DNA from 2 places in the Streptomyces sp. NPDC048331 genome. Region 1 is predicted to be linked to the other one. Evidence: predicted binding sites of a transcription regulator. Region 1 holds the regulator's gene; the other holds the start of a gene.
What was found. Region 1 encodes HrcA, which represses chaperone genes, less so after heat shock. Its sites were predicted from a motif close to TTNGCACTCNGNNNNNCNGAGTGCNAA; they were not measured.

Region 1 (14,664 bases):
GTGTCCATGACGAACGCGAACCGCTGTCCCGGCCTGGGCTCGCTGACCTCGTCCAGGGTGACCGCGCCGAGCCGCCCCTCGCGCTGGATCCGGCCCACGTCCGGCCCCTTGATCCCGTGCCGCGCGAGCAGCTCGGGCACCATGCGGCGCCCGTCGGGTTCGGTGATCCGGTAGCCGAAGGACTCCACGGGGTGCGAGAGCAGCCGGGCCTCCAGGGTGTACGAGGCCCCCTGGCCGAGGGTGCCGTCCACGGAGACGGGTTCCTCGCGGAGCGCGACGGTCTCCCGGTAGGCCGTCGCGTAGCGCAGCCGGTCGAAGAACTTCTGTCCCGAGGCCGGGTAGTGCGCGGTGACGGGGTGCGGGACCTGGTCGAGGTTGATCCGCTGGATCACCCCGGCCAGGCCGAGGCTGTGGTCACCGTGGAAGTGGGTGACGCAGATCCGGTTGATGTCGTGCGCGGCCACCCCGGCACGCAGCATCTGGCGCTGGGTGCCCTCGCCGGGGTCGAAGAGGATGCCCTCGCCGTCCCAGCGCAGCAGGTAGCCGTTGTGGTTGCGGTGGCGGGTGGGCACCTGGCTGGCCGTGCCCAGCACCACGAACTCTCGTACGGACACGCGCTATCCGGGGGGCCACTGGAGGCCGCGGCCGCCGAGGACGTGCGCGTGGGCGTGGAAGACGGTCTGACCGGCGCCGGAGCCGGTGTTGAACACGACCCGGTAGCCGTGTTCGACGATCTTCTCGTCGAGGGCGACCTGGCCGGCGTCGCGCAGTATGTCGGCGGCCACGCCCGGCTCGGCCGCGGCGAGGGAGGCCGCGTCGGGGTAGTGCACCTTGGGGATGACGAGCACGTGCGTGGGCGCCTGCGGGTTGATGTCCCGGAAGGCGACCGTGGTCTCGGTCTCCCGTACCACGGTCGCGGGGATCTGCCCCGCGACGATCTTGCAGAACAGGCAGTCGGCCTGCGGTTCCCCGGCCATTGCTTCGCCTCCTGTGACGGTGATCGGTCCGGGCATCGTATCCAGCCGGACGCCTGCCACGGGCGGGCATTTCGGCCCGTCGGGCCGAAGCCCGTGGGCCGGACGGGCCGGACGGGCCGTACCGGCCGATCAGGCCGTCAGGACCAGCGGCCCGTGCGGGCCAGCAGGACGGCGACCGCGGCCGTACCCGCCGTGGAGGTGCGCAGCACGGAGCGCCCCAGGCGGTAGGGGTGGGCGCCGGCCTCGGCGAAGACCGCCAGTTCCTCCGGGGAGACCCCGCCCTCCGGGCCCACCACCAGCACCACGGAACCGGCCTTCGGGAGCTCCGCCGTGGCCAGCGCCTGCGAGGGGGTGTCGCGGTCCTCGTGGAGCACCATCGCCAGGTCGGCGCCGGCCAGCAGTGTCGCCACCTGCTTGGTGGACAGGGCCTCGGCCACCTCCGGGAAGCGCACCCGGCGGGACTGCTTGCCCGCCTCCCGGGCCGTGGCCCGCCACTTGGCCAGGGACTTGGCCCCGCGGTCGCCGCGCCACTGCGTGATGCAGCGCGAGGCCTGCCAGGGCACGATCGCGTCCACGCCGGTCTCGGTCATCGTCTCGACGGCCAGCTCGCCCCGGTCCCCCTTGGGCAGGGCCTGCACCACGGTGATGCGGACCTCCGGTTCCGGCTCCTCCGCGACGGTGTGCAGGTCCATGACGACCAGCCGGTCCTTGCCCTCGGCGGCCTTGACCACGCCCTCCGCCCAGTGGCCGCGTCCGTCGGTGAGGACCACGTCCTCGCCCGGGTTCAGCCGTTTCACGGACACGGCGTGCCGGCCCTCCGGGCCGTCCAGGACGAACTCCGGCCCCGCGGGGACCTCTTCCACCACGAAAACCGGGGCGGTCATGACGCACTCCTCATCTGCATTGCGTTCAACGTGCTGTGTGCCTGGGCCAGTTCGGCCGCAAGCACCTCCACCAGCTCCCCCGCCGGCAGCGGCCGCGCCAGTCGGTGCCCCTGGCCCGCCCACAGGGCCATGCCCTGGGCGTCCCCGGCCGCGGCCGCGGCCTTGCGCAGCCCGGAGGTCAGGTGGTGGACCTGCGGGTACGCGGCCGGGGCGTAGGGCCCGTGCTCACGCACGAAGCGGTTCACCAGTCCGCGCCCCGGCCGCCCGGAGAAGGCCCGGGTCAACTCGGTACGGACGAACAGCGGGTCCGTCAGCGCCTTCTTGTGCACCGGGTCCGCCCCGGACTCCGGGCAGGCCAGGAAGGCCGTCCCGAGCTGCGCCGACTCCGCGCCCGCCGCCAGCAGGGCCGCGATCTGCGCGCCCCGCATGACCCCGCCCGCCGCGATGATCGGGAGCGCCACCGCCTCCCGTACCTGCGCCACCAGCGCGAGGAGGCCCACGGTCGCCGTGCCGTCGATCTGCGGGTCGTCCCGGTGGGTGCCCTGGTGGCCGCCGGCCTCGGCGCCCTGGACGCAGACCGCGTCGGCGCCCGCGTGCTGGGCGGTGCGGGCCTCCTCGGCGGAGGTCACCGTGACGACGGTGTACGTACCGACCTTGCGCAGGGCGGCGAGGGCCGCGAAGGCGGGACAGCCGAAGGTGAACGAGACCACCGGGACCGGGTCTTCGAGGAGGATGGCGAGCTTGGCGTCGTAGCCGTCGTCGCTGGTGCCGATGATGTCCTCGTCGGCGAGCGAGATCTCGTACCAGCTCGCCTCGCCTGCCAGCTGCCCGCGGTAGGCCTCCACGGCGGCCGGATCGACGTAACCGGTCTGCGGCATGAAGAGGTTGACCCCGAAGCGGCGCCGGGTCAGCGCGCGCACCTGCTTGATCTCCTGGTACATCCCGTCGGCGGTCTTGTAGCCCCCGGCCAGGAAGCCCAGTCCGCCCGCCTCGCACACGGCGGCGACGAGGACGGGGCAGGAGACGCCGCCCGCCATGGGAGCCTGCACGATCGGATACGGGGAGAGACCGTTCGGTGCCGAGGACATGGACTGCATCGTGCCACGTCCGGCGCATGGGGCCGAATCATGGCATTCGCCTGGCATAGTCCGCTTCCCGACCGGCCGGGAGCCGCCGTCCGCCTCGTGCGACGAGCCCGGCCGGGGAATCCCCAGGCCGGGCTCGTGACGGTGGTGCGCGGTCGATCAGCGACCGTTGAAAGCGTCCTTCAGCCGGCTGAACAGCCCCTGCTGACCCGGCGCGAACTGACCCATCGGCCGCTCCTCGCCGCGCAGCTTCGCCAGCTGGCGGAGCAGGTCCTCCTGCTGGGCGTCCAGCTTGCCCGGGGTGGTGACCTCGACGTGCACGATCAGGTCGCCGCGCCCGCCACCGCGCAGGTGGGTGACGCCGCGCCCGTGCAGCGGGATCGCCTGGCCGGACCCGGTGCCGGGCCGGATGTCGATCTCCTCCAGCCCGTCCAACGTCTCCAGCGGACACTTGGTGCCCAACGCGGCCGCGGTCATCGGGATGGTGACCGTGCAGTGCAGGTCGTCCCCGCGCCGCTGGAAGGTCGGGTGCGCCAGCTCGTGGATCTCCACGTACAGGTCGCCGGCCGGGCCGCCGCCGGGGCCGACCTCGCCCTCGCCCGCGAGCTGGATCCGGGTGCCGTTCTCGACACCCGCCGGGATCTTGACCGTGAGACTGCGACGGGAGCGGACCCGGCCGTCGCCCGCGCACTCGTGGCACGGGGTCGGGACCACGGTGCCGAAGCCCTGGCACTGCGGGCAGGGGCGCGAGGTCATGACCTGGCCCAGGAAGGACCGGGTGACCTGCGAGACCTCACCGCGGCCGCGGCACATGTCACACGTCTGCGCCGAGGTGCCGGGAGCGGCGCCCTCACCGGAGCAGGTGTTGCAGACGACGGCCGTGTCGACCTGGATGTCCTTGGTGGTCCCGAAGGCCGCCTCGTCCAGCTCCAGGTCCAGGCGGATCATCGCGTCCTGGCCGCGCCGGGTCCGCGAGCGCGGGCCGCGCTGCGAGGCCTGGCCGAAGAAGGCGTCCATGATGTCGGAGAAGTTGCCGAAGCCACCCGCTCCGAAGCCGCCCGCGCCGCCGCCACCGCCCGAGGAGGACAGCGGGTCGCCACCCAGGTCGTAGACCTGCTTCTTCTGCGGGTCCGAGAGGACCTCGTAGGCGGCGTTGATCTCCTTGAAACGCTCTTGCGTCTTGGGATCAGGGTTCACATCCGGGTGCAGCTCGCGTGCAAGCCGCCGGAATGCCTTCTTGATCTCGTCCTGCGATGCGTCGCGGCGCACGCCGAGAACGGCGTAGTAGTCCGTGGCCACTTACGACTCCGCCAGGATCTGTCCGACGTAACGTGCCACTGCGCGTACCGCTCCCATCGTTCCGGGGTAGTCCATGCGGGTCGGTCCGACCACGCCGAGTTTGGCGACTGCTTCGCCGCCCGAACCGTAACCGACCGAGACGACCGACGTGGAGTTCAGTCCCTCGTAGGCGTTCTCGTGCCCGATCCGTACGGCCATTCCCGACTCGTTGGCCTCGCCCAGCAGCTTGAGGAGCACGACCTGCTCCTCCAGCGCTTCGAGCACCGGCCTGATCGTCAGGGGAAAATCGTGTCCGAAGCGGGTGAGATTGGCGGTTCCGCCGATCATCAGCCGTTCTTCGGCTTCCTCGACCAGGGTTTCGAGGAGTGTCGCGAGCACGGTGGAGACGGTGCCGCGGTCCTCGGCCTCGAAGGATTCGGGGAGGTCCTGGACGAGCGGGGGCACATCGGTGAAGCGGCGCCCGACGACCCGGCTGTTGAGCCGGGCCCGCAGGTCCGCGAGCGAGGTCTCCCCGAAGGGGCTCGGGCAGTCGATGAGTCGCTGCTCGACCCGCCCGGTGTCCGTGATCAGTACGAGCATCAGGCGCGCGGGAGCGAGCGAGAGCAGCTCCACGTGCCGGACGGTCGACCGGGTCAGGCTCGGGTACTGGACGACGGCGACCTGCCGGGTGAGCTGCGCGAGCAGCCGCACCGTACGGCCGACCACGTCGTCGAGGTCGACGGCGCCGTCGAGGAAGTTCTGGATGGCCCGGCGCTCGGGCGACGACAGCGGTTTGACCCCCGCCAGCTTGTCGACGAAGAGGCGGTAGCCCTTGTCGGTGGGGATCCGGCCGGCGCTGGTGTGGGGCTGGGCGATGTACCCCTCCTCCTCCAGCACGGCCATGTCGTTGCGCACGGTGGCGGGCGAGACGCCGAGCCGGTGCCGCTCCGTGAGCGCCTTGGAGCCGACCGGCTCCTCCGTCCCGACGTAGTCCTGGACGATGGCGCGCAGCACTTCGAGTCTGCGTTCGCTGAGCATCGCGCGCACACCTCCAGCTGTGGTCCGTTGCCGTGTTCTGCCGTGTTTGTTGGCACTCTGATCGTTCGAGTGCCAGAGAGCCCCCGCTCAGTGTACGGCCGGGCGGTAAGCCCCTGGCAAGGGAGGCCCGCCAGGGTAGCGTCGCCGTATGGACGTGCGTTGGGAAGAGTCCGGCTGGGAACGGCTGACCGGACGGGTCGGCCGGCGGCGACTGCCGGTGTGGGACTGCACCGTGGGGCTGGTGGTGGGCCAGGATTCGGTGCTTCTGATCGACCCCGGTTCGTGTGTGCGCGAGGGCGTGCGGGTACGGGCCGAGGCGGAGCGGCTGACGGGCCGGCGCGTGACCCATATCGCATTCACGCACGGTCATTTCGATCACGTGCTGGGCGGAGCCGCCTTCGCCGGGGCCGAGGTGTTCGGGGCGGTCGGGCTGGCCGCGCTGCTGTCGACGGGTCGTGAGGAACTGCGCGAGGACGCGGTACGGCACGGGCTCGCGGCGGCGGAGGCGGCGGAGGCCGTGGACCTGCTGGTGCCGCCCCGGCACGAGGTATCGGGCGAGTGGACGCTGGAACTGGGCGGCGTACAGGTGCTGCTGGCCAATGTGGGGCCCGGACACACCGGGCACGACCTGGCCGTCTTCGTGCCGGGCGAGCGCGAGGTCGTCTTCTGCGGGGACCTGGTCGAGGAGTCGGGCGAGCCCTCGGTGGGCCCGGACGCCGTCGTGGGGCAGTGGCCCGCCGCCCTGGACCGGCTGCTGTCGTGGGGCGGGGACGACGCACTGTACGTGCCCGGTCACGGAGCGGTGGTCGGGGCGGAGTTCGTCCGTGCCCAACGCGCCACACTGGCGGCCCGTTGCGGCGTGTCGGAGGCGTGACGCGCGCGGCTCTCCTACCCTCGGCCGGATGCGCGAGTACTCCCCCGACCTGACCCCGCAGTGGAAGCGACCCAAGGCCGTGCCGGAGGTGGCGGCGGATCCGGACCTGGTGGTCGAGGTGGCGGGTACGGACTTCTGCGGCGCGGTGGTGGCCTGCGAGGCGGGCACGGTGACCCTGGAGGACCGCTTCGGCAAGCGGCGGGTGTTCCCGATGGAGCCGCGCGGGTTCCTGCTGGACGGCGCGGTGGTCACCCTGGTCCGTCCGTCCCGGGGCCCGGCGGCACCGGCCCGTACGGCCTCGGGGTCGATCGCCGTTCCCGGCGCGCGGGCGCGGGTGGCGCGGGCGGGCCGGATCTACGTGGAGGGCCGGCACGACGCCGAACTGGTGGAACGGGTCTGGGGCGACGACCTGCGGATCGAGGGCGTGGTGGTGGAGTACCTGGAGGGCATCGACGACCTCCCGGCGATCGTCGCCGACTTCGCCCCGGCCCCGGACGCCCGCCTCGGCATCCTGGTGGACCACCTCGTCCCGGGCTCGAAGGAGTCCCGCATCGCGGCGTCGGTGACCTCGCCGGACGTCCTGATCGTGGGCCACCCGTACGTGGACGTCTGGCAGGCGGTGAAACCGTCCGCGCTGGGCATCCCGGCGTGGCCGGTCGTCCCGCCCGGCCAGGACTGGAAGACGGGCATCTGCAGGGCCCTGGGCTGGCCGGAGAACACGGGCGCCGCCTGGCAGCACATCCTGTCCCGGGTGAGCTCCTACAAGGACCTGGAACCGACCCTCCTGGGCTCGGTGGAACACCTCATCGACCACGTCACGGCATAATGGCCGCGCCATTTCCAGCCCCGCCGGCGCTCGAGGCGATCCCCCAGCCCCGCCGGCGCTCGAGGCGCGGGGGTCCGGGGGCAGCGCCCCCGGCAACGGCGCCGCGGGCTAGTCCACCAGGTCCCGCACCACCGCGTCGGCCAGCAACCGCCCGCGCAGCGTCAGCACGGCCCGCCCGCCCTCGTACGGCCCCGGCTCCAGCAGCCCGTCCGCGAGGGCCTTGCGGGAGGCCGTGAGCCCGGCCGGAGCCAGCAGGGACAGCGGCACCCCGTCCACCAGCCGGAGCTCCAGCAGGATCCGCTCCACCCGCCGGTCCTCCTCCGACAGGAGCTCCCGTCCCGCCCCGGGCGACCGCCCCTCCGCCAGCGCCGCGGCATACGCGCCCGGGTGCTTCACGTTCCACCACCGCACCCCGCCCACGTGCGAGTGCGCGCCCGGCCCCGCGCCCCACCAGTCGGCGCCGCGCCAGTACAGCTCGTTGTGCAGGCAGCGCCCGGCCTCCGAGGTGGCCCAGTTCGAGACCTCGTACCAGGAGTACCCGGCCTCGGCCATGACCGAGTCCGCGATCAGGTACCGGTCGGCGTGGACGTCGTCGTCCGTCATCGGGACCTCGCCCCGGCGGATCCGCCGCGCCAGCTGCGTGCCCTCCTCCACGATCAGCGCGTAGGCGCTGATGTGGTCCGGTCCGGCCCCCAGCGCCGCCGAGAGCGTCGCCCGCCAGTCCTCGTCCGACTCTCCGGGGGTCCCGTAGATCAGGTCGAGGTTGACGTGCTCGAAGCCGGCCGCCCGCGCCTCCGCGACGCACGCCTCGGGGCGCCCCGGCGTATGGGTGCGGTCGAGCACCTTCAGGACGTGCTGCTTGGCGCTCTGCATGCCGAAGGAGACCCGGTTGAAGCCCCCCTCGCGCAGCTCGGCCAGGTACCGCGGGTCCACCGACTCCGGATTGGCCTCGGTGGTGATCTCGGCGTCGTCGGCCAGACCGAACTCGTCCCGGATCGCCGCGAGCATGCGGACGAGGTCGGCGGCGGGCAGCAGCGTGGGCGTGCCGCCGCCGACGAAGACGGTCCGGACCTGGCGCGGGTCGTCGCCGAGCACCTTCCGCGCCAGCCGGACCTCGTCGATCAGGGTGTCGGCGTAGTTCTCCCGGGAGGCGAGCACACCGCCGGTGCCCCGCAGCTCGGTGGCCGTGTAGGTGTTGAAGTCGCAGTACCCGCAGCGCGTGGCGCAGTAGGGGACGTGCAGGTAGAAACCGAGCGGCCGCTCCCCGGCGCCCGCCAGGGCGTGCGACGGCAGCGAGCCGTCTTCGGGCATGGGTTCACCGTCGGGGAGTGCGGAAGGCATACCCCCATCATCCCGCACCGGCGCACACCCCGGCCCCGCCGGCGTCGACGGGGCGGTCGACCACCCCGCCCCGCCGGGCCCGCGGCAGGCGTCACGCCTCGCGGGAGCCCTCGTACATCTCCTCGATCAGGTGCTTGAACTCACGCTCGACCACCGGCCGCTTCAGCTTCAGGCTGGGCGTGAGGTCGCCGTGCTCGACGTCGAGGTCGCGCGGCAGCACCCGGAACTTCTTGATCGTCTGCCAGCGCTGCAGGCCCTCGTTCAGGGTCTGCACGTACGTCTCGATCAGGCGGTTGGTCTCCGGCGCGGCCAGGACCTGCTGGTACGTCTTGCCCTCCAGCCCGTTCTCGGCCGCCCAGGTCAGGATGGAGGGCTCGTCGAGGGCGATCAGCGCGGAGCAGAAGTTCCGGTCGGCGCCGTGCACGACGATCGTCGACACGTACGGGCAGATGGCCTTGAACTGGCCCTCGATCTCGGCCGGGGCGACGTACTTGCCGCCCGAGGTCTTGATCAGGTCCTTCTTGCGGTCGGTGATGCGCAGGTAGCCGTCGGGCGAGAGCTCGCCGATGTCGCCCGTGTGCAGCCAGCCGTCGGACTCGAGGACCTCGGCGGTCTTGTCCGGCTGCCGGTGGTAGCCCTGCATGATGCCGGGGCCGCGCAGCAGGACCTCGCCGTCGTCGGCGATGCGTACCTCGGTGCCGGGGAGCGGCTTGCCGACCGTGCCGGTGCGGTAGGCCTCGCCCGGGTTGACGAAGGAGGCGGCGCTGGACTCGGTCAGGCCGTAGCCCTCCAGGATGTGGACACCCGCGCCGGAGAAGAAGAAGCCGATCTCGGGGGCCAGGGCGGAGGCGCCGGAGACGGCGGCCCGCAGCTTCCCGCCGAAGGCCTCGCGGAGCTTGGAGTAGACGAGCGCGTCGGCGATCTTGTGCTTCGTGGTGAGGCCGAAGGGGGCGGTCGCCTGCCCGGTGCGGCGGTAGTTGTCCTGCGTGACCTTGGCGTACTCGCGGGCGACGCCGACCGACCACTGGAAGATCTTGTACTTGGCTCCGCCGGCGGCGCGGGCCTTGGCGGCCACACCGTTGTAGACCTTCTCGAAGATGCGCGGGACGGCGGCCATGTAGGTCGGCTGCACCACCGGCAGGTTCTCGATGATCTTGTCGATCCGGCCGTCGACGGCGGTCACGTGCCCGGCCTCGATCTGCCCGGAGGTCAGCACCTTGCCGAAGACGTGGGCCAGCGGCAGCCACAGGTACTGGACGTCCTCCTTGCCGATCAGCCCGGTGGCGACCATGGCCTTCGCCAGGTAGGACCAGTTGTCGTGCAGCAGCCGCACGCCCTTGGGGCGGCCGGTGGTGCCGGAGGTGTAGATCAGGGTGGCGAGCTGGTCGGAGGTGATCCCCGCGATCCGCTCGTCGACCGCCTCGGGGTGCTTGGCGAGGTACTCCTTGCCGCGCGCCTCCAGCTCCGCGAGGGAGAGCACCCAGCCTTCGGGGTCGCCCTCGGCGGCGACCGCGTCGGCGGCCTCCAGCACCACGACGTGGGCGAGGTTCGGCAGGTCGGCGCGGCGCTCGCGCGCCTTCGCCACCTGCGCCGCGTCCTCGGCGATGAGCACCCGGCTGTCGGAGTCGGCGAGGATGAACGCCGACTCGTCCGCGTTGGTGCTGGGGTAGATCGTGGTGACCGCGCCGCCGGCGCACATGACGCCGAGGTCGGAGAGGATCCAGTCGACCCGGGTGTTGGAGGCGAGCGCGACGCGCTGCTCCGTTTCCAGGCCGAGGGAGATCAGCCCGGCGGCGATGGCGAAGACCCGCTCGGCCGCCTGGCCCCAGCTGAGTGACTTCCAGTCGTCGGCGCCGCCCGGGCCGCCGGCCGCCGGTACCGGGTACCGGTAGGCCTCGTCGTTCGGCGTCGCTGCGACGCGCTCAAGGAAGAGCACCGCCACGGTCGGCGGGCGGTTCTCGAGATAGGTCTGTGTGTCGCTCACGACATCCTCCGGACCGATCCACGCGGTAGTGCGTGGGCGTGGGGCGCTGGGGGGCGCTGGGGACTGGCGGGTTTAGCAGCCTTTGACTTTTTAAACTGGCGAGTAACCGTCGAGCAGTGATCAGACTAGAGCGCGACCGCCGCGCGCGTAAGAGCCCGCGAGCGGCCGCTTCATAACGAAACAGGCCCCCGCACCGGAGTGCGGGGGCCTGTGTGTGTCGGGTGACGGCGGGACTACTACTTCTTCTTGCCGCCGGACTCGTCACTGGAGAGGACGGCGATGAAGGCCTCCTGCGGGACCTCGACCGAGCCGACCATCTTCATCCGCTTCTTGCCTTCCTTCTGCTTCTCCAGCAGCTTCCGCTTACGGGAGATGTCACCGCCGTAGCACTTGGCGAGGACGTCCTTGCGGATGGCGCGGATGGTCTCGCGGGCGATGACGCGGGAGCCGATCGCGGCCTGGATCGGCACCTCGAAGGCCTGCCGGGGGATGAGCTCGCGCAGCTTGGCGACGAGGCGCACGCCGTAGGCGTAGGCGGCGTCCTTGTGCGTGACGGCGGAGAAGGCGTCGACCTTGTCGCCGTGCAGCAGGATGTCGACCTTGACCAGGCTGCCGGACTGCTCGCCCGTGGGTTCGTAGTCCAGGGAGGCGTAACCGCGCGTCTTGGACTTCAGCTGGTCGAAGAAGTCGAAGACGATCTCCGCGAGCGGCAGGGTGTAGCGGATCTCGACCCGGTCCTCGGAGAGGTAGTCCATGCCGAGGAGGGTGCCGCGACGCTGCTGGCACAGCTCCATGATCGCGCCGATGAACTCGGTGGGCGCGAGCACGGTGGCCTTGACGACCGGCTCGAAGACGTCCGAGATCTTGCCCTCGGGGAACTCGCTCGGGTTGGTGACGGTGACTTCCTTGCCGTCCTCCATGACCACCCGGTAGACCACGTTGGGCGCGGTGGCGATCAGGTCGAGGCCGAACTCGCGCTCCAGGCGCTCACGGACCACGTCCAGGTGGAGCAGGCCGAGGAAGCCGACGCGGAAGCCGAAGCCGAGCGCCGCCGAGGTCTCCGGTTCGTAGACCAGCGCGGCGTCGTTGAGCTGGAGCTTGTCCAGGGCCTCGCGCAGGTCCGGGTAGTCGGAGCCGTCGAGCGGGTACAGGCCCGAGAAGACCATCGGCCGCGGGTCCTTGTAGCCGCCGAGCGCCTCGGTGGCACCGTTGTTCAGGCTGGTGATGGTGTCACCGACCTTGGACTGACGGACGTCCTTCACGCCGGTGATGATGTAGCCCACCTCGCCGACGCCGATGCCGTCGGAGGGGGTCATCTCCGGGGAGGAGACACCGATCTCCAGCAGTTCGTGGGTGGCGCCGGTGGACATCATCCGGATGCGCTCGCGCTTGTTGAGCTGCCCGTCGACCACACGGACGTACGTGACGACGCCACGGTACGAGTCGTAGACCGAGTCGAAGATCATGGCGCGGGCCGGGGCGTCCTTGACGCCGACCGGGGCCGGAACCGTGGCGACGACCTTGTCGAGCAGCGCCTCGACGCCGAGACCGGTCTTCGCCGAGACGCGCAGCACGTCCTCGGGCTGGCAGCCGATCAGGTTCGCCAGTTCCTCGGCGAACTTCTCCGGCTGGGCGGCCGGCAGGTCGATCTTGTTCAGGACGGGGACGATCGCGAGGTCGTTCTCCATCGCCAGGTACAGGTTGGCGAGGGTCTGCGCCTCGATGCCCTGGGCGGCGTCCACCAGGAGGACGGTGCCCTCGCACGCGGCGAGGGAGCGCGAGACCTCGTAGGTGAAGTCGACGTGCCCGGGGGTGTCGATCATGTTGAGGATGTGGGTGTTGCCCTGGCCCTCGCCCGTGGTGGGCGCCCAGGGCAGCCGGACCGCCTGGGACTTGATCGTGATGCCGCGCTCACGCTCGATGTCCATGCGGTCGAGGTACTGGGCGCGCATCTGCCGCTGGTCGACCACACCGGTGATCTGGAGCATCCGGTCGGCAAGGGTCGACTTGCCGTGGTCGATGTGCGCGATGATGCAGAAGTTGCGGATCAGCGCCGAGTCGGTACGGCTCGGCTCGGGCACGTGGCTGGGGATCGCGGGCACGCAGTGTCCTGATTCTCGGTCGCAGTCGGAAGCGTTTGCGGAGCGTCGGTCGGAGCGAAAGTCCGGCTCCCGTCGCCGTCGGCGGCGCGATGTCGGATCTGTACGCAGACTCCCATGGTCCCATGGACGGGGCAGTGCGCTCGGTTTGGGCCGCCCCTAGCGTGCCTGGTAGCCTGGGCAGCTGTGTCTCGTATGCCCTCTCAGCTGTCGAGGCACAATCCGAAGATCAAACTCTGAACCTGAAAAGGCTCTTTCGTGGCGAACATCAAGTCCCAGATCAAGCGGAACAAGACGAACGAGAAGGCGCGCCTGCGCAACAAGGCCGTCAAGTCCTCGCTCAAGACCGCGATCCGCAAGGCCCGCGAGGCCGTCCTCGCCGGTGACGTCGAGAAGGCCACCGTGGCTTCTCGCGCTGCCGCGCGTGCGCTCGACAAGGCTGTCTCGAAGGGTGTCATCCACAAGAACGCCGCCGCCAACAAGAAGTCGGCGCTGGCCACCAAGGTTGCCTCCCTGCAGGGCTGAAGCTCCCTGATGTGATCGCCGGAAGGGACCCAGTGGGCCCTCTCTCCCGCTCCTGACCGGCACCCCGCTCCGCACACGAAGCGTTCGCCACGCGGGTGCGGCGCAACCAGAAGTGCCGAAGGCCCCGACCACCACCCTTCCCCAGGGTGAGGGTCGGGGCCTTCGTGCTGCCCGGCGGGGTCTCGGCGGTCGGCCGCGAGGGCGGCCGGCAGCCTCATGACACACCGCTACCAGGGGTGACCGTCGCCACCGCCGTACGGCGTCACTGCCTGCGCTGGGGGCGGGCCGCGCGCGCCACCGCGACGACGGCCTTCTCCAGGGCGTACTCGGGGTCGTCGCCGCCGCCCTTGACCCCGGCGTCGGCGTCGGCCACGGCGCGCAGGGCGTCCGAGACCGCGTCCGCCGACCAGCCCCGCATCTGCTGGCGGACCCGGTCGATCTTCCACGGGGGCATGCCCAGGTCCCGGGCGAGGTCGCCGGGGCGGGCCCCGCGGGGGGCCGAGGCGAGCTTGCCGATCGCACGGACCGCCTGGGCCAGGGCGCTGGTGATCAGGACCGGTGCCACCCCGGTGGACAGGGACCAGCGCAGGGCCTCCAGGGCCTCGGCCGCCCGGCCCTCGACCGCCCGGTCGGCGACCGTGAAGCTGGAGGCCTCGGCCCGGCCCGTGTAGTAGCGGGCGACGACGGCCTCGTCGATGGTGCCTTCCACGTCGGCGCACAGCTGCGCGGCGGCGCTCGCCAGCTCCCGCAGGTCGCTGCCGATGGCGTCCACCAGGTTCTGGCAGGCCTCCGGGGTCGCCGACCGGCCCAACGCGCGGAATTCGCCCCGCACGAACGACAGCCGGTCCGCCGCCTTCGTCATCTTCGGGCAGGCGATCTCCCGCGCGCCCGCCTTGCGGGCCGCGTCCAGCAGGCCCTTGCCCTTGACCCCGCCCGCGTGCAGGAGGACCAGGATGATCTCCTCGTAGGGCGCGGCGAGGTAGGCCTTGACCTCCTTGACCGAGTCCGCGGACAGGTCCTGCGCGCCCCGCACGACGAGCACCTTGCGCTCGGAGAAGAGCGAGGGGCTCGTCAGCTCGGCGAGCGTGCCGGGCTGGAGCTGCTCGGAGGCGAGGTCGCGGACGTCCGTGTCGGCGTCGGCGGCGCGGGCGGCCGCCACCACCTCGCGCACGGCACGGTCGAGCAGCAGCTCCTCCTGCCCCACGGCGAGGGTGAGCGGGGCAAGCGGATCGTCGGTGGAATTCTTCCTGGTGGCCATCGGCTCCAGCATCCCACGCCGCACCGACAGCGCTCCGCCCCGCGTGCCCGAGAATGGTCGCGTGAATGTGCGACATGTACTCGTCCTGCCCGACCGTGACGCCGCCGAGGAGGTGGCCCAGGAGGCCGTCGACCGCTTCGGCCTCCCGGAGGAACCGCAGTTGGTCCGCGACGCGCTGGCCGGCGAGGACGACGCCGAGGACGCCCAGTGGCTGGTGGTCGTCGAGGACCCGCAGGAACGGCTCGACACCGGCACGCTGGACGACCTCGCCGCCGAGTACGAGGGTTGGCTGGAAGCCCCGTAGGGGGTTCGGCAGCCCTCGCGTCAGGCCTTGCGCACGGCCTGGACGTCCAGGGTCACGTCCACGCTCGACCCGATGGCCGCGATCCCGTGCGCCAGCATCGACTGCCAGTTGAGGGTGAAGTCCTCGCGGTGCAGTTCGGCGGTGGCCCGGCAGGCCGCCCGGAGCTCCCCCTCCATGCCGGTGCCCAGGCC
Region 2 (14,664 bases), on a different contig from region 1:
CGTCCCGCGTACCTCGCACCACCAGGTGCGTACGGTCGGTGAGCGGAGGAACGGCGGCCAGCGCGGCCCCGTTCCGCACCAGCAGGGCCACGCGCAGCAGGCTCCTGGCTACCAGGCCCAGTACCAGGCCCCGGAAGCCCTCCAGGCCGGCGGCTACGCCGCTGCGCCGCAGCAGACGCAGACGGTCCCGCAGCCGGGCGGTCACGGCGGCGGTCACGGCGGCGGTCGTGGCGCCGTTGGCGGGTCCAGCCGTCGCGGTCTGCTGATCGCGGCCGTCGCCGTGGTCGCGGTGGTCGTGATCGGTATCGTCGCGGCCCTGCAGTTCGGCGACAAGGACAAGGGCAAGGAACAGCCCTCCGCCGACGACGGCCAGCAGTCGGCGGCCCCCCAGAACCCGGCCAGCCCGGCCCCGAGCAGCTCGAAGCCCTCGCAGGCTCCGCTGCCGAAGGGCGAGGCGGCCGGTGCGGGCATGGTGCTGACCGGTGGTGCGCGGCTGGAGAGCACGGTGCCCGGCTCGAAGAGCTCGGGCGGCCAGTACGTCGCCGGCTTCAACCAGCAGGGTGCGGCGCTCACCTGGACGGTGGACGTGCCGGAGGCGGGCGAATACACGCTGTTCGTCAACTACGGCGTTCCCGGCAAGGACGGCAAGGCGACCCTCACGGTCAACGGCCAGAGCCCGAACCAGTCGTTGAACCTGGCCAACTTCGCCAAGGCGGCGGACGGCGCCTGGGACAAGGGCTGGACGCGCACCTTCGCGTTCATCAACCTCAAGAAGGGCACGAACGCGATGAAGATCTCGTGCGAGCCCGGCAACCAGTGCGACGTCGTCTTCGACCAGTTGGAGCTGGCTTCGGGCCACGTCAGGCGCTGACCGCGCCGACGGCGGGGACGGACGCCCCGGAACGCATCAGGCTCTGTCGCGCAGGTGCGGCAGAGCCTGATTCCGTGGTGCGTGGGGCCGGTCGGCGCTCGGCGCGCCGTCGGTGGTGGGCGCGGGGTCGTCAGGCGCTTTCGGTGACGCGTACGGCGGCCCGTAGTTCCTCGTAGACGCCCGGGTCGAACGCGCCCGCCGTCGGGGCGAGGACCGTGGCCGCCGAGAGGGCGACGGCGCGGCTGAGGCGCTCCGGCCAGTCCAGGTCCTCCGCGAGCGCGGACAGCAGGCCGGCGACCGCGGAGTCACCGGCTCCGGTGGGGTTGCCGGACAGTCGGCGCGGCGGGGTCGCCTGCCAGGAGCCGTTCGCGGTGGCGGCCAGCAGGCCGTCCGGGCCGAGCGAGGTGACCACCGCGTGGGCGCCCCGGCGGCGGGCGTCGCGGGTGGCGGGGAGCGGGTCACGGGATCCGGTGAGCTCGGCCAGTTCGGCGGCGTTCGGCTTGATGATCTCCGGGCGGGCGGCGACCCCGCGGCGCAGGGCCTCTCCGCTCGTGTCCAGCAGGACGGGCACCCCGGCCGCCCGGGCCGCCCGTACGAGCAGTGCGTACGCGCCCACCGGCACGCCCGGCGGGAGGCTGCCGCACAGGGCGACGGCGCGGGCGCCGCGCACCAGGTCCTCGTAGTGGGCGAGGAACCGGGACCACTCCGTGGCGGTGATCAGCGGGCCCGGCTCGTTGAACTGCGTGGTGTCGCCGGAGGCCGCGTCGGCCACCGCGACCGTGCGGCGGGTGTTGCCGGAGCAGGGGACCAGGGCGTCGACCACCCCCGGGGACCGTGCGAGCAGCCCCCGTACGACGGAGCCGACCGGGCCGCCCGCGAAGCCGGTCGCCGTCACCTCGTGGCCGAGGGCCGCCAGGACGTGGGCGACGTTGATCCCCTTGCCGCCGGGGCGTTCGGTGACGGCGGAGACCCGGTGCGAGGCGTGCGGGAGCAGGCGCGGCACTTGGTACGTGACGTCGAGCGCGGTGTTGAGCGTCACGGTAAGGATCATGGGCACTCCCGGGTCTGATGCTGCCGGGATCATGCCAAACACACGGCGGTCGGCCCAGTCCTCGGGCCGGCCGTTTTCCGTGTGTGCGGCCGCTCGGCCGTCAGATCGGCGGTCAGGAGGGCGGGTTGACGATCCATTCGCCGCGCCGCATGACGCCCTTGAGGTCGAACGCGGCGTCCAGCACGACGAGGTCCGCGTACTTGCCGGGCTCCAGCGAGCCGATCTCGTCGTACAGGCCGATCAGCTTGGCCGGGTTGGCGGAGATCGCCTGGACCACGGACTCCACGGGCAGCTTGTCGAGGGTCACCGAGCGCTTGAAGGCGGTGTCCAGGGTCAGCGTCGAGCCGGCGATGGAGCCGCCCTCCACCAGCCGTGCCACGCCGTGCTTGACCTCGACCTCCAACGGGCCGAGGTGGTAGGTCCCGTCGCCGAAGCCGGCCGCGTCCATCGCGTCGGTGATCAGCGCGACGCGGTGCGCGCCCGCGTGGTGGAAGGCCAGTTCCAGGGCCGCCGGGTGCAGGTGGGTGCCGTCGTTGATGAGCTCGACGGTGATCCGCTCGTCCTCCAGCAGCGCGGCGATCGGGCCGGGTTCGCGGTGGGCGAGGGGCGGCATCGCGTTGAAGAGGTGGGTGGCCACGGTCGCGCCCGCGTCGATGGCGGCGCGGGTCTGCTCGTACGTGGCGTCGGTGTGGCCGATCGCCGCGATGACCCCGTGCTCGGCGAGCAGCCGTACGGAGTCCAGGCCGCCCGGCAGTTCGGTGGCGAGGGTGAACATGCGGGCGGCGCCGTGCGCGGCGTCGATCAGCTTGCGGACCTCGGCCGGGTCGGGGTCGCGCAGCAGGTCCTCCTTGTGCGCGCCCTTGCGGCAGGGGTTGATGAACGGCCCCTCGAAGTGGATGCCGGCGATCTCGCCCTGCTGCGTCAGCTCGGCGAGCAGGGCGGCGCGGCGGGCCAGTTCGTCCAGGTCCCCGGTGACGGTGGAGGCGACCAGGGTGGTGGTGCCGTGCTCGCGGTGGGTGCGCACGCCTTGGAGGACGTCCTCGGCGGTGCCGGAGGTGAACGAGGCGCCGCCGCCACCGTGGTTGTGCATGTCGACGAAGCCGGGGACGATCCAGTGCCCGGACAGGTCGACGGTCCGTGCGCCCTCGTGGGCGCTGCCGGCGATCCGGTCGCCGTCGACGATGACCCTGCCGTTGGCCACCGTTCCGGTGGGCAGCACCACCCTGGCGCCCGAAAGAACGGTGCTGTGAGCGCTTCCGGACATCAGGCAGGTACCTCCGTGGCGAGTAGGTCCCAGGCGAGCAGCCCTGCGCCCAGGCATCCGGCGGTGTCCCCGAGGGCCGCCGGCACGATGTGGGGGAGCCGCTGGAACGTCACGCGCTCCTCCACGGCCGTCCGTAGTGGTGTGAACAAGGTTTCCCCGGCCTCCGCGAGCCCGCCACCGATGATCAGCGTGCGCGGGTCCAGCAGGGTGATGGCGGTGACGAGTCCGTCGGCGAGGGCGCCGACGGCGGCCAGCCAGACCTCCTGGGCGCGCGGGTCCGCCGAGGCGACGGCCTTGGCGCAGTCCGCGGCGTCGGCCTCGGGGTCGCCGGAGGCGGCCGCCCAGGCGCGGCTGACGGCCGCGGCGGAGGCGAGGGTCTCCAGGCAGCCGTGCTGGCCGCAGCCGCACGCGGGGCCGCCCGGGCGGACCACGATGTGTCCGATCTCGCCCGCGTAGCCGTGGGCGCCGGCCTCGATGCGGCCGGCGATGCCGATGGCTCCGGCGATGCCGGTGCCGAGCGGGACGAACAGGAAGCGGTCGGCGCCCCGGCCGGCGCCGATGCGGCCTTCGGCGAGTCCGCCCGTGCGCACGTCGTGGCCGAGGGCGACGGGGATGCCGCCGAGTCGGCTGCTGAGCAGCGCGCGCATCGGTACGTCGCGCCAGCCCAGGTTCGCCGCGTAGACGGCGATGCCGTTCTCGGCGTCGACGATGCCCGGGACGGCGACGCCGGCGGCCGAGGCGGGCCGTCCGAAGCGTTCCCGGCCGGTGTCGAGCAGCTCGGCGGCGAAGTCCTGGATCGTCTCGACGACGGCGTCGGGGCCCCGCTCGCGGCCGGTGGCCCGGCGCGCTTCGTGGAGCAGGGTGCCGTCGTCGGCGACGAGGGCGGCCTTCATCCCGGTGCCGCCCACATCGAGGGCGATGACGTGTTTCACGGATTTCACAGAGACAGTCTCGCGTGCTCGGCAGGGAAAGGTCTAGTCCAATGAGGGAGATTGTTGAGCGGCCATACAAATCCGGGACCCCAGGCGAGGCCCCGATGTGGACGAGCCGCCAAAGTGGTGTAGACCTTACGTGGATCGTACGTACAAGAAGGGTGGATGGAGAACTGTGAAGGGCCGTTACCTGAGGCTGGCCGCTTCCGGCGCCGCGCTGTGCCTGACCGCTGTGACGCTGACGGGCTGCGGAGCCATCGGCGGACTCACCGGAGACAACGAGGTGACCCTGCGGGTCGTGGCGGCCGACTACGGGGACAATCCGCAGAACTCCTCCGAGGCGTACTGGAAGGACCTCGCCACGGGCTTCGAGAAGGCCAACCCGGGCACCAAGGTCGAGGTCAGCGTCTACTCCTGGTCCGAGGTCGACGCCAAGGTCGCCGAGATGGTCAAGGCCGGCAAGGCCCCCGACATCGCCCAGATCGGCGCCTACTCCGACTACGCGGCCGCCGGCAAGCTGTACTCGGCGGAAGAACTGCTCTCCGTGAAGACCGAGGCCGACTTCCTCGGCCCGCTCGCCGACGCGGGCAAGGTCAAGCAGGTCCAGTACGGCATGCCCTTCGTCTCCAGCACCCGGCTGCTCTTCTACAACGAGAAGCTGCTCGCCGACGCCGGCGTGATCGGCAAGGACGCCAAGGGCTGGCAGCCGAAGACCTGGGCGGACCTCGAAGCCGCCGCGAAGAAGCTCAAGGCCGCCAACGTGCCCACCCCCTTCGCGGTACCGCTGGGCCGCGAGGAGGCGCAGGCCGAGACGATGATGTGGATGCTCTCGGGCGGTGGCGGCTACACCGACAACGAGGAGTCGTACGCGATCGACTCCGCCCCCAACGTCAAGGCGCTGGAGTTCCTGCGGGACAAGATGGTCGGCCAGGGCCTGACCGGACCCGTGGAGCCCGGCAAGCTGGACCGGCAGGCCGCCTTCGACGGCTTCACCAAGGGCGAGGTCGGCATGCTCAACGGGCACCCGACGCTGCTCAAGCAGGCCGCGGCCAAGGGCGTCAAGTTCGGCATGGTGCCGCTGCCCACCGCCGACGGCAGCGACCAGCCCGCGATGGGCGTCGCGGACTGGGTCATGGCCTTCAAGAACGGCCACCGCCAGCAGTCCGGCAAGTTCCTGGACTTCCTGTACCAGCCGAAGAACGTGACGGCCTTCACCGAGAAGTACGACCTGCTGCCCGCCACCACCAGCGGCTACCAGGCCAAGCAGTCCGCCACCGGCGGCTCGTCCGCACAGCTGAAGCCCTTCCTGACGGCACTGCCCAGCTCCCGGCTGTACCCGGTCGGCAAGAAGTCCTGGGCGGGCGTCAGCGAGGACATCAAGCAGAACATCGGCAAGACCGTCCAGCCCGGCGGACAGCCCGCGAAGGTCCTGGAGCAGATCGCCACCGCCGCCCGCGCGTCCGACCCGCGCTGACCGGTGGCGGCGGGCCGACTGTCGGAGCACGGCGTTAATCTGGCGGTATGACGGACGAGGGGCGGCTGACGGCCACGGAGGTCGCGGTGCTCGCGTACGAGGGACGCACCTGGCCGGGACCCGGAGCCAAGGAACGGGCCATACGGGAAGGGCTGGGGATGTCCCCCGTCCGCTACTACCAGCTGCTCAACGCGCTCATGGACGACCCGCGGGCGTTGGCCCACGCCCCGGGCACGGTCAACCGGCTGCGCAGGATCCGCGAGGCGCAGCGAGCCCGGCGATAGCCGTAGCCGTCACCCGGCCGGCCCGTTAGGGTCGTGCGTATGGGGAGCCATCCGCACGACCTGCCGATGCCCGTCACCGCTGCCGGACGCGAGGGCCTCGAAGCCCTCCTCCGCACACCTCGCCGGTCCGTGGTCGCCCTGGACTTCGACGGCACCCTCGCCGACATCGTCCCGGACCCGGACCAGGCCAGAGCCCACCCCGGAGCCGTCCCGGCCCTGTCCGCACTCGCCCCCGAGGTCGACTCGGTGGCCGTGATCACCGGCCGGCCGGCGGGCGTCGCCGTCCGCTACGGCGGCTTCGCCGGGGTCCCCGGCCTGCAGCACCTGGTCGTCCTCGGCCACTACGGAGCCGAACGGTGGGACGCGGTCACCGGCATCGTCCACGCGCCCGCCGAGCACCCCGGGGTGGCGGCGGTCCGGGCGGAGCTGCCGGGGTTCCTGGACTCGATCGGGGCCTGGCGCGGTACCTGGATCGAGGAGAAGGGCCGGGCGCTGGCCGTGCACACCCGGCGGGCGGAGGACCCGGCGGCGGCCTTCGCGGCGCTGCGGGAGCCGCTGACCGAGTTGGCCGCCCGGCACGGGCTGATGGTCGAGCCGGGGCGGGCGGTGCTGGAGCTTCGGCCGCCGGGCATGGACAAGGGCGTCGCCCTGACCGAGTTCCTGGCGGAGCGGGACGCGGAGGCGGTGCTGTACGCGGGCGACGACCTGGGTGACCTGGCGGCGTTCGCGGCGGTGGAGAAGGGTCGTACGGACGGCCTGCCGGGGCTGCTGGTGTGCAGTGGCTCCGCGGAGGTTCCCGAGCTCGCCGCGCGGGCCGACCTGGTCCTCCCGGGCCCGGGCAAGGTCGCCGCCTTCCTGGCCACCCTGGCCGAGGTCATCCGGACCTGACCGTCCGCTGCGGGGGCGCTGCCCCCGAACCCCCGCGCCTCAAACGCCGGCGGGGCTGGATTTTCCAGCCGTCCGGCGTTTGAGGACCGGGTCCGGGCAGAGCCCGGATTTTCCGCCTCGCCGGCGTTTGAGGCGCGGGGTCCGGGGCGGAGCCCCGGCTCAGGTCAGGGCCGACAGCTGGGCCTCGAACCAGGCGGACGGCGGGAGGGCCGTCGCGGCAGCGGAGAGCCGCTTCGTGCGTTCCGCACGCTCCGGCATCGGCATCGCCAGCGCGGCGTGCAGCGCCTCCGCCGTCGCCGTCACGTCGTACGGGTTCACCGTCAGCGCGTCCTGGCGGAGCTCCTCGTACGCCCCCGCCCCGGTGGACAGCACCAGCACGCAGCCCGCCTCCGACACCACCGGGATCTCCTTGGCCACCAGGTTCATCCCGTCCCGCACCGGATTCACCAGCGCCACGTCCGCCAGCCGGTACGCCGCCAGGGAGCGCTCGAAGTCGTCCTTCACCGACACCAGCACCGGCTGCCACTCCTCCGTCCCGAACTCCGCGTTGATCTCCGCCGCCAGCTCCGACACCGCCGCCGTGTAGTCCCGGTACACCTTCAGGTCCTGCCGCGAGGGGTACGCCGACGCCAGGTGCACCACCCGCCCCCGCCACTGCGGGCGCTCCGTCAGCAGCTCCCGGTAGGCCAGCAGACCGCGCAGGATGTTCTTCGACAGCTCGGTGCGGTCCACGCGGACGATCGTCCGCAGGCCGTCCACCTCCGCCCGAAGCTCCGCCAGCTTGGCGTCCACCGCCGGCCGGTGCGCCAGCGCCCGCAGTTCGTCCCCGTCCACGCCCAGCGGGTACGCCCGCACCTGTGTGGTGCGCGTCGGCCACACCGAGTAGCGCTGGTGCTCGACGACCGCGCCCTCGCGCACCTCGGACCGCCCCCACGCGTCGTCGAGCCGCGCCGACCCCAGGAACTCGGCCGCCCACGCCTCGGTGTGGAAGCCGAGTACGTCGGCGCCGAGCATGCCCCACAGCAAGGTCTCGCGGACCACGTCGGGCAGCATCGCGAGATAGCCCGGCGCGGCCCACGGGGTGTGCGTGAAGTGCGCGATCCGCAGGTCGGGACGGAGCACCCGCAGCAGTCCGGGCACCAAGGCCAGGTGGTAGTCCTGCACCAGCACCCGCGCGCCCTCCGCGGCCTCCTCGGCCAGGGCGTCGGCGAAGGCCTGGTTGTAGCGCTCGTAGGACTCCCACCGCCGGCGGAACTCGGCGTCGAAGACCGGCTCGCGCGGGACGTCGTACAGGTGGTGGTGCGTGAACCACAGCACGGAGTTGGCGATGCCGTTGTACGCGTCGTCGTACATCGTGGGATCGATGTCCAACATCCGGACCCCCGGCTCGGCGACGCCCCGGCGGACCGCCTCCCGGTCCGCGTCCGACAGCGCCGCGCAGATCCACACGGCCCCCGGCTGCTCGGCGAGGGCCGCGGACAGTCCGGAGACGAGACCGCCCCCGCCGCGCCGGGCGCTGAGCGACCCGTCCTGGGCGAGGGCGTAGGAGAGGGGGCCGCGGTTCGCCGCTACGAGTACCTGGGAAGCCATGCGGGCAACCTAGCCCGGTACGAGCCCGCTCAAACCGTACGTTCCCTCACGCCACGCGCCGCAGCGCGTACTCCGCGACGCCCGCCATCGGCGGCCGTTCCTCGGTGTCCACCGGGTACGTCCGCGGTACGAAGCCCTGCGGGCCGCGCTCGAACTGCGTGAGCTCCGGCCGAACGAGGTGCCCGCGCGAGAGCCGTACCTGGGCGGTGCGGTAGATCGCCGCGGCCATCCGGCCCAGCGCCTGCCCGTCCTGGTGACGGTGGAGCCGTACGCCCACGTCCACCTGGGCGAGCGCGTCCAGCCCGACCGTGTGCAGGGCGTCGACGAGCAGGCCCAGCTCGACGCCGTACCCGACGGGGAACGGCAGCCGTTCCAGCAGGGAGCGGCGTACGGCGTACTCGCCGCCGAGCGGCTGGACGAAGCCCGCCAGCTGGGGCCAGTGGAGGTTGAGGAGGGGGCGGGCGACCAGCTCGGTGACCCGGCCGCCCTGGCCGGGGCTGTCGCCCAGCGGCCGGTCGTACATCGCCTTGACGAAGTGCACGTCGGGGTCGGTCAGCAGCGGTCCGACGATCCCGGAGACGAAGGAGGCGGAGAAGTCCCGCAGGTCGGCGTCGACGAAGCAGACGATGTCCCCGTCGGTGGCCAACAGCGAGCGCCACAGCACCTCGCCCTTGCCGGGCAGTGCCGGCAGGCGCGGCAGGATCTCGTCGCGGTGCACCACCCGGGCGCCGGCCTTCGCCGCGACCTCCGCGGTGCGGTCCCTGGAGCCCGAGTCGACGACGACCAGCTCGTCGACCAGCGGCACCGGCGGTCCCTCGATCAGCTCACGCCGGATGACCTCGACGATCGCGCCGACCGTCGCCTCCTCGTCCAGCGCGGGCAGCACGACGCTGACCGTGGTCCCGGCCGCCCGTTTCCGGTCGAGCAGCTGGTCGAGCGGTCGGTCGGCGGCGGACCAGGAGCGGTCGGCCAGCCAGCGCTCCACCTCTTCCAGCACCCTCAGCACTCCCTGCGTGTCGGCGATATCCGCCGTTATGTGATCCATCTCGCGGTTCGGACGGCTGTCTCAACAGCCCGAGCCTTCGGTTACAGTCTTGAACAACGCGAAGGACCACCGCATGCCGGGGGTCCCCGCGTACAAACGCACCGGCGCGCCAGAGAGCGCGTGTGCCGGTGCCATACCGCTCATCCAGAGGGGCAGAGGGACACGGCCCGTTGAAGCCCCGGCAACCCTCCAGTCGGTTCTCGCGATCGCGCATTCAGCGACGTCAGCGAGGTCCCCGGCTAGGGAAGGTGCCAATTCCGTCTCATGGCGAAGTGCGCCATGGGGAAGATGAGGAGAAAGGGCCTCGCCATCATGGCTGCACAGACTGTCGCCACCTCTGCCCACCTCGGTTCCGTCGACCTCGGACCCGCCACCGGCCTCTCCTGTCGCGAGTGCGGTACCCGCTTCGAACTCGGCCCCATCTTCGCGTGCGCCGAGTGCTTCGGACCGCTGGAAGTCGCCTACGACCTCCCGACCGGCGACCCCGAGGCCCTGCGCGCCGCGATCGAGGCCGGCCCGAACAACATCTGGCGCTACGCACCGCTGCTGCCGGTCCCCGCGGACGTGGCGTCCAAGCCCAGCCTGAACCCCGGCTTCACCAAGCTGGTGGACGCGGCCAACCTGGCCAAGGAACTGGGCATCACCGGCAAGCTCTACATCAAGGACGACTCCGGCAACCCGACGCACTCCTTCAAGGACCGCGTCGTGGCCATCGCCGTCGAGGCCGCCCGCGCCTTCGGCTTCACCACCCTGTCCTGCTCCTCCACCGGCAACCTGGCCGGCGCCGTCGGCGCCGCGGCCGCCCGGGCCGGCTTCCGTTCCTGCGTGTTCATCCCGCACGACCTGGAGCAGGGCAAGGTCGTCATGGCCGGTGTGTACGGCGGCGACCTGGTCGGCATCGAGGGCAACTACGACGACGTCAACCGCTTCTGCTCGGAGCTCATCGGCGACCCGCTGGGCGAGGGCTGGGGCTTCGTCAACGTCAACCTGCGCCCCTACTACGGCGAGGGCTCCAAGACGCTCGCGTACGAGATCTGCGAGCAGCTCGGCTGGCAGCTGCCCGACCAGATCGTCATTCCGATCGCGTCCGGCTCGCAGCTCACGAAGATCGACAAGGGTCTGCAGGAGCTCATCAAGCTCGGCCTCGTCGAGGACAAGCCGTACAAGATCTTCGGCGCCCAGGCCGAGGGCTGCTCCCCGGTGTCCACCGCCTTCAAGGCCGGTCACGACGTGGTCCGCCCGCAGAAGCCGAACACCATCGCCAAGTCCCTCGCGATCGGCAACCCGGCGGACGGCCCGTACGTCCTGGACATCGCCCGTCGCACCGGCGGTTTCGTCGAGGACGTCAACGACGAGCAGGTCGTCGAGGCCATCAAGATCCTCGCGCAGACCGAGGGCATCTTCGCCGAGACCGCGGGCGGTGTGACCGTCGGCGTGACGAAGAAGCTCATCGAGAACGGGCAGCTCGACCCGACGCTGACCACCGTCGTCCTCAACACCGGTGACGGCCTCAAGACCCTGGAGGCGGTGGCCGCGGACAGCGGACAGACCGCCACCATCCGCCCGAGCCTGGACGCGTTCCGCGCCGCCGGCCTGGCCTGACCACTTCCCCTCCGCTCTACCGGAAAGGCAGTAGCGCCATGAGCGTCAACGTCCGCATCCCCACCATCCTGCGCACCTACACCGGCGGCGTCGCCGAGGTCCCGGCCGAGGGCGCGACCCTCGCCGAGGTCATCGAGTCCCTGGAGAAGAACCACCCGGGCATCGCCGCGCGCGTCCTGGACGACCAGGGCAAGCTGCGCCGCTTCGTGAACGTCTACGTCAACGACGACGACGTGCGCTTCGAGGGCGGGCTGCAGGCGGCGACGCCGGACGGCGCCGGCGTCTCGATCATCCCCGCCGTCGCCGGCGGTTGCTGACACGCGCAAACCGTAATTGCCCCCTCCGCTAAAAGCGGAGGGGGCAATTCTGCTTGATTGGGCGCGGTAAGGTTGGGGAAGTCCCCTCCGCTGTTCTTGCCCCCTGCATATGAACGGGCCGCGCAAGGGTCGACATCGGGCCAACATGCGAGTGCGGTATGGGGCTTTGGCGAGATATGTCAGGCCCGAGTTGCCCGGGAGTATGGCAAATTTTCACTCTATTTCAATGTTTCCCGGTGTCCAGAATTCTCATCGGATTGACCTGTTGCAGACAGCATCCGCGCAGATACATTCAGCCTCGGTCGACGCGTTCCGACGCAAGTTCTGACCCGGGATCGTGAAGTGCGTTCCTGCGCAAGGGCCAGTAATAGGGGAGTTAGGCATGGCTCAGGGCACCGTCAAGTGGTTCAACGCGGAGAAGGGCTACGGCTTCATCGCGGTCGACGGTGGTGCGGATGTGTTCGTCCACTACAGCGCCATCCAGATGGACGGGTACCGCACCCTTGAAGAGGGTCAGCGGGTCGAGTTCGAGATCTCGCAGGGCCAGAAGGGTCCGCAGGCGGACATGGTCAAGCTCGCACTCGGCTAGTCCTGGAGCGATCGACCACCGACGCACAGTCTTCATCGAAGACCTGGAACACCACGAGGGGCCCACATCCTGGACACGGGATGGGGGCCCCTCGTGCGTAGGCCCGGCAGTGGCGGGGTCTTGCCCCAAGCCGCTTGCACTCGGGGGGGTCGAGTGCTAATCATTGGCGTTAGCACTCTCCTGGTGAGAGTGCTACTGAAACGAGGACCGGGTCGGTGAGGCCCGCAGGGTCCGGTGGGAAGGAACCGCCGGGCACGCAGGCCGTCCGTCGCGGGCGCGGGCGCGGTCCGGAGCAATCCACCGCTGTCCGGGAGGACCACTTCAGATGGCCAAGATCATTGCGTTCGACGAGGAGGCCCGCCGCGGCCTCGAGCGTGGGATGAACCAGCTCGCCGACGCCGTCAAGGTCACCCTTGGCCCCAAGGGTCGCAACGTCGTCCTTGAGAAGAAGTGGGGCGCCCCCACGATCACCAACGATGGTGTCTCCATCGCCAAGGAGATCGAGCTCGAGGACCCGTACGAGAAGATCGGCGCCGAGCTGGTCAAGGAAGTCGCCAAGAAGACGGACGACGTCGCCGGCGACGGTACGACCACCGCCACCGTTCTCGCCCAGGCGCTCGTCCGCGAGGGTCTGCGCAACGTGGCCGCGGGTGCGAACCCGATGGCCCTCAAGCGCGGTATCGAGAAGGCCGTCGAGGCCGTTTCCGCCGCCCTGCTGGCGCAGGCCAAGGATGTCGAGACCAAGGAGCAGATCGCTTCGACGGCCTCCATCTCCGCCGCCGACACCCAGATCGGCGAGCTCATCGCCGAGGCCATGGACAAGGTCGGCAAGGAAGGCGTCATCACCGTCGAGGAGTCCCAGACCTTCGGTCTGGAGCTGGAGCTCACCGAGGGTATGCGCTTCGACAAGGGCTACATCTCGGCGTACTTCGCCACCGACATGGAGCGCATGGAGTCGTCCCTCGACGACCCGTACATCCTGATCGTCAACTCCAAGATCGGCTCGGTCAAGGACCTGCTGCCGCTCCTGGAGAAGGTCATGCAGTCCGGCAAGCCGCTGCTGATCATCGCCGAGGACGTCGAGGGCGAGGCGCTCTCCACCCTCGTCGTCAACAAGATCCGTGGCACCTTCAAGTCCGTCGCCGTCAAGGCCCCGGGCTTCGGTGACCGCCGCAAGGCCATGCTCGGTGACATCGCCATCCTCACGGGCGGCACGGTCATCTCCGAGGAGGTCGGCCTCAAGCTGGAGAACGCCGGTCTCGACCTGCTCGGCCGCGCCCGCAAGGTCGTCATCACCAAGGACGAGACCACCATCGTCGACGGTGCCGGTGACAGCGACCAGGTCGCCGGTCGCGTGAACCAGATCCGCGCCGAGATCGAGAACTCCGACTCGGACTACGACCGCGAGAAGCTCCAGGAGCGCCTCGCGAAGCTGGCCGGCGGCGTGGCCGTCATCAAGGCCGGTGCCGCGACCGAGGTCGAGCTCAAGGAGCGCAAGCACCGCATCGAGGACGCCGTTCGCAACGCGAAGGCGGCCGTCGAGGAGGGCATCGTCGCCGGTGGTGGCGTGGCGCTGCTGCAGGCCTCCGCGGTCTTCGAGAAGCTGGAGCTCGAGGGTGACGAGGCGACCGGCGCCAACGCCGTGAAGCTCGCGCTGGAGGCCCCGCTCAAGCAGATCGCCGTCAACGGTGGTCTCGAGGGTGGCGTCGTCGTCGAGAAGGTGCGCAACCTCCCGATCGGTCACGGCCTGAACGCCGCGTCCGGCGAGTACGTCGACATGATCGCCGAGGGCATCATCGACCCGGCGAAGGTCACGCGCTCCGCGCTGCAGAACGCCGCGTCGATCGCCGCGCTGTTCCTGACGACCGAGGCCGTCATCGCCGACAAGCCCGAGAAGGCCGGTGCCCCCGCGGGCGGCGGCATGCCGGGTGGTGACATGGACTTCTGATCCACCCCTGGCTCCGGCCACCGGTAGATCGGCTGTTCTCGAACGAGGGCGGCACCCCGCGAGGGGTGCCGCCCTCGGGCGTTTCCGGGGCGGGCCGAGGGTGGGTAGTCCACATAGGCTGGGTGCATGGCTGATCTCTTCGTCAAGATCTGCGGGCTGCGGACCGCGCACGATGTCGACGTGGCCGTGGCCGCCGGGGCCGATGCCGTCGGATTCGTCTTCGCGCCCGGGAGTCCGCGGACCGTGGACGCCGTCGCCGCGCGGGAACTCGCCGCACAGGTGCCGGACCGGGTGCTGACCGTCGGGGTGTTCCGGGGGCAGTCGGTGGCGGAGGTGCGCCGGTTCGCCGAGGAGAGCGGGGTGCGCGGGGTGCAGCTGCACGGCGAGGAGGGCCCGGAGGACTTCGCGGCGCTGCGCGCCGAGGGCCGGACCCTGCTGCGGGCCACCGCCGAGCACGTGAAGCGCTGCGGTGAGTACGGCGAGGACCTGCTGCTGCTGGACGCGCCGGACCCGGGCTCCGGCAAGCCGTGGAACTGGGGCGCGGCGGACTTCACCGCGCCCGAGGGACGGTGGCTGCTGGCCGGCGGGCTGAACCCGGGCAATGTGCGGGCGGCGCTCACGGCGACCGGGGCGTGGGGCGTGGACGTGTCCAGCGGGGTGGAGCGGGAGCGCGGCGTGAAGTCGCCGGAGCGGATCCGAGCCTTCATCGAGGCGGCCCGCGGCTGACCCCTGCGGGGTGCTCGGCGGTGTGCGGCTCGGCTCCGCCTGGCCCCTGCGGGGTGCTCGGCGGTGTGCGGCTCGGCTCCGCC

Region 2: the regulator HrcA is predicted to act here: its motif matches at 12,041-12,067, upstream of groL (chaperonin GroEL).

Annotation. Positions count from the first base shown of each region.
Region 1 covers NZ_JBICYT010000005.1:158,141-172,804, forward strand. Annotated here, with positions in the region: gene ACGFYY_RS10750 (ribonuclease Z) at 1-614, opposite strand, end outside; gene ACGFYY_RS10755 (histidine triad nucleotide-binding protein) at 618-977, opposite strand; gene ACGFYY_RS10760 (16S rRNA (uracil(1498)-N(3))-methyltransferase) at 1,115-1,861, opposite strand; gene ACGFYY_RS10765 (nitronate monooxygenase) at 1,858-2,949, opposite strand; gene dnaJ (molecular chaperone DnaJ) at 3,106-4,245, opposite strand; gene hrcA (heat-inducible transcriptional repressor HrcA) at 4,246-5,262, opposite strand; gene ACGFYY_RS10780 (MBL fold metallo-hydrolase) at 5,411-6,136, shown strand; gene ACGFYY_RS10785 (DUF3097 domain-containing protein) at 6,165-6,962, shown strand; gene hemW (radical SAM family heme chaperone HemW) at 7,071-8,303, opposite strand; gene ACGFYY_RS10795 (AMP-dependent synthetase/ligase) at 8,395-10,287, opposite strand; gene lepA (translation elongation factor 4) at 10,524-12,389, opposite strand; gene rpsT (30S ribosomal protein S20) at 12,645-12,911, shown strand; gene holA (DNA polymerase III subunit delta) at 13,174-14,169, opposite strand; gene ACGFYY_RS10815 (hypothetical protein) at 14,231-14,473, shown strand; gene ACGFYY_RS10820 (YceI family protein) at 14,494-14,664, opposite strand, start outside.
Region 2 covers NZ_JBICYT010000058.1:353-15,016, reverse strand. Annotated here, with positions in the region: gene ACGFYY_RS39260 (CBM35 domain-containing protein) at 1-871, shown strand, start outside; gene ACGFYY_RS39255 (1-phosphofructokinase family hexose kinase) at 1,002-1,922, opposite strand; gene nagA (N-acetylglucosamine-6-phosphate deacetylase) at 2,035-3,186, opposite strand; gene ACGFYY_RS39245 (ROK family protein) at 3,186-4,118, opposite strand; gene ACGFYY_RS39240 (extracellular solute-binding protein) at 4,294-5,592, shown strand; gene ACGFYY_RS39235 (DUF3263 domain-containing protein) at 5,640-5,876, shown strand; gene otsB (trehalose-phosphatase) at 5,916-6,764, shown strand; gene ACGFYY_RS39225 (trehalose-6-phosphate synthase) at 6,924-8,354, opposite strand; gene ACGFYY_RS39220 (glucosyl-3-phosphoglycerate synthase) at 8,401-9,351, opposite strand; SAM riboswitch class I at 9,537-9,694, shown strand; gene thrC (threonine synthase) at 9,712-11,001, shown strand; gene ACGFYY_RS39210 (MoaD/ThiS family protein) at 11,040-11,318, shown strand; gene ACGFYY_RS39205 (cold-shock protein) at 11,701-11,907, shown strand; gene groL (chaperonin GroEL) at 12,233-13,855, shown strand; gene ACGFYY_RS39195 (phosphoribosylanthranilate isomerase) at 13,982-14,581, shown strand.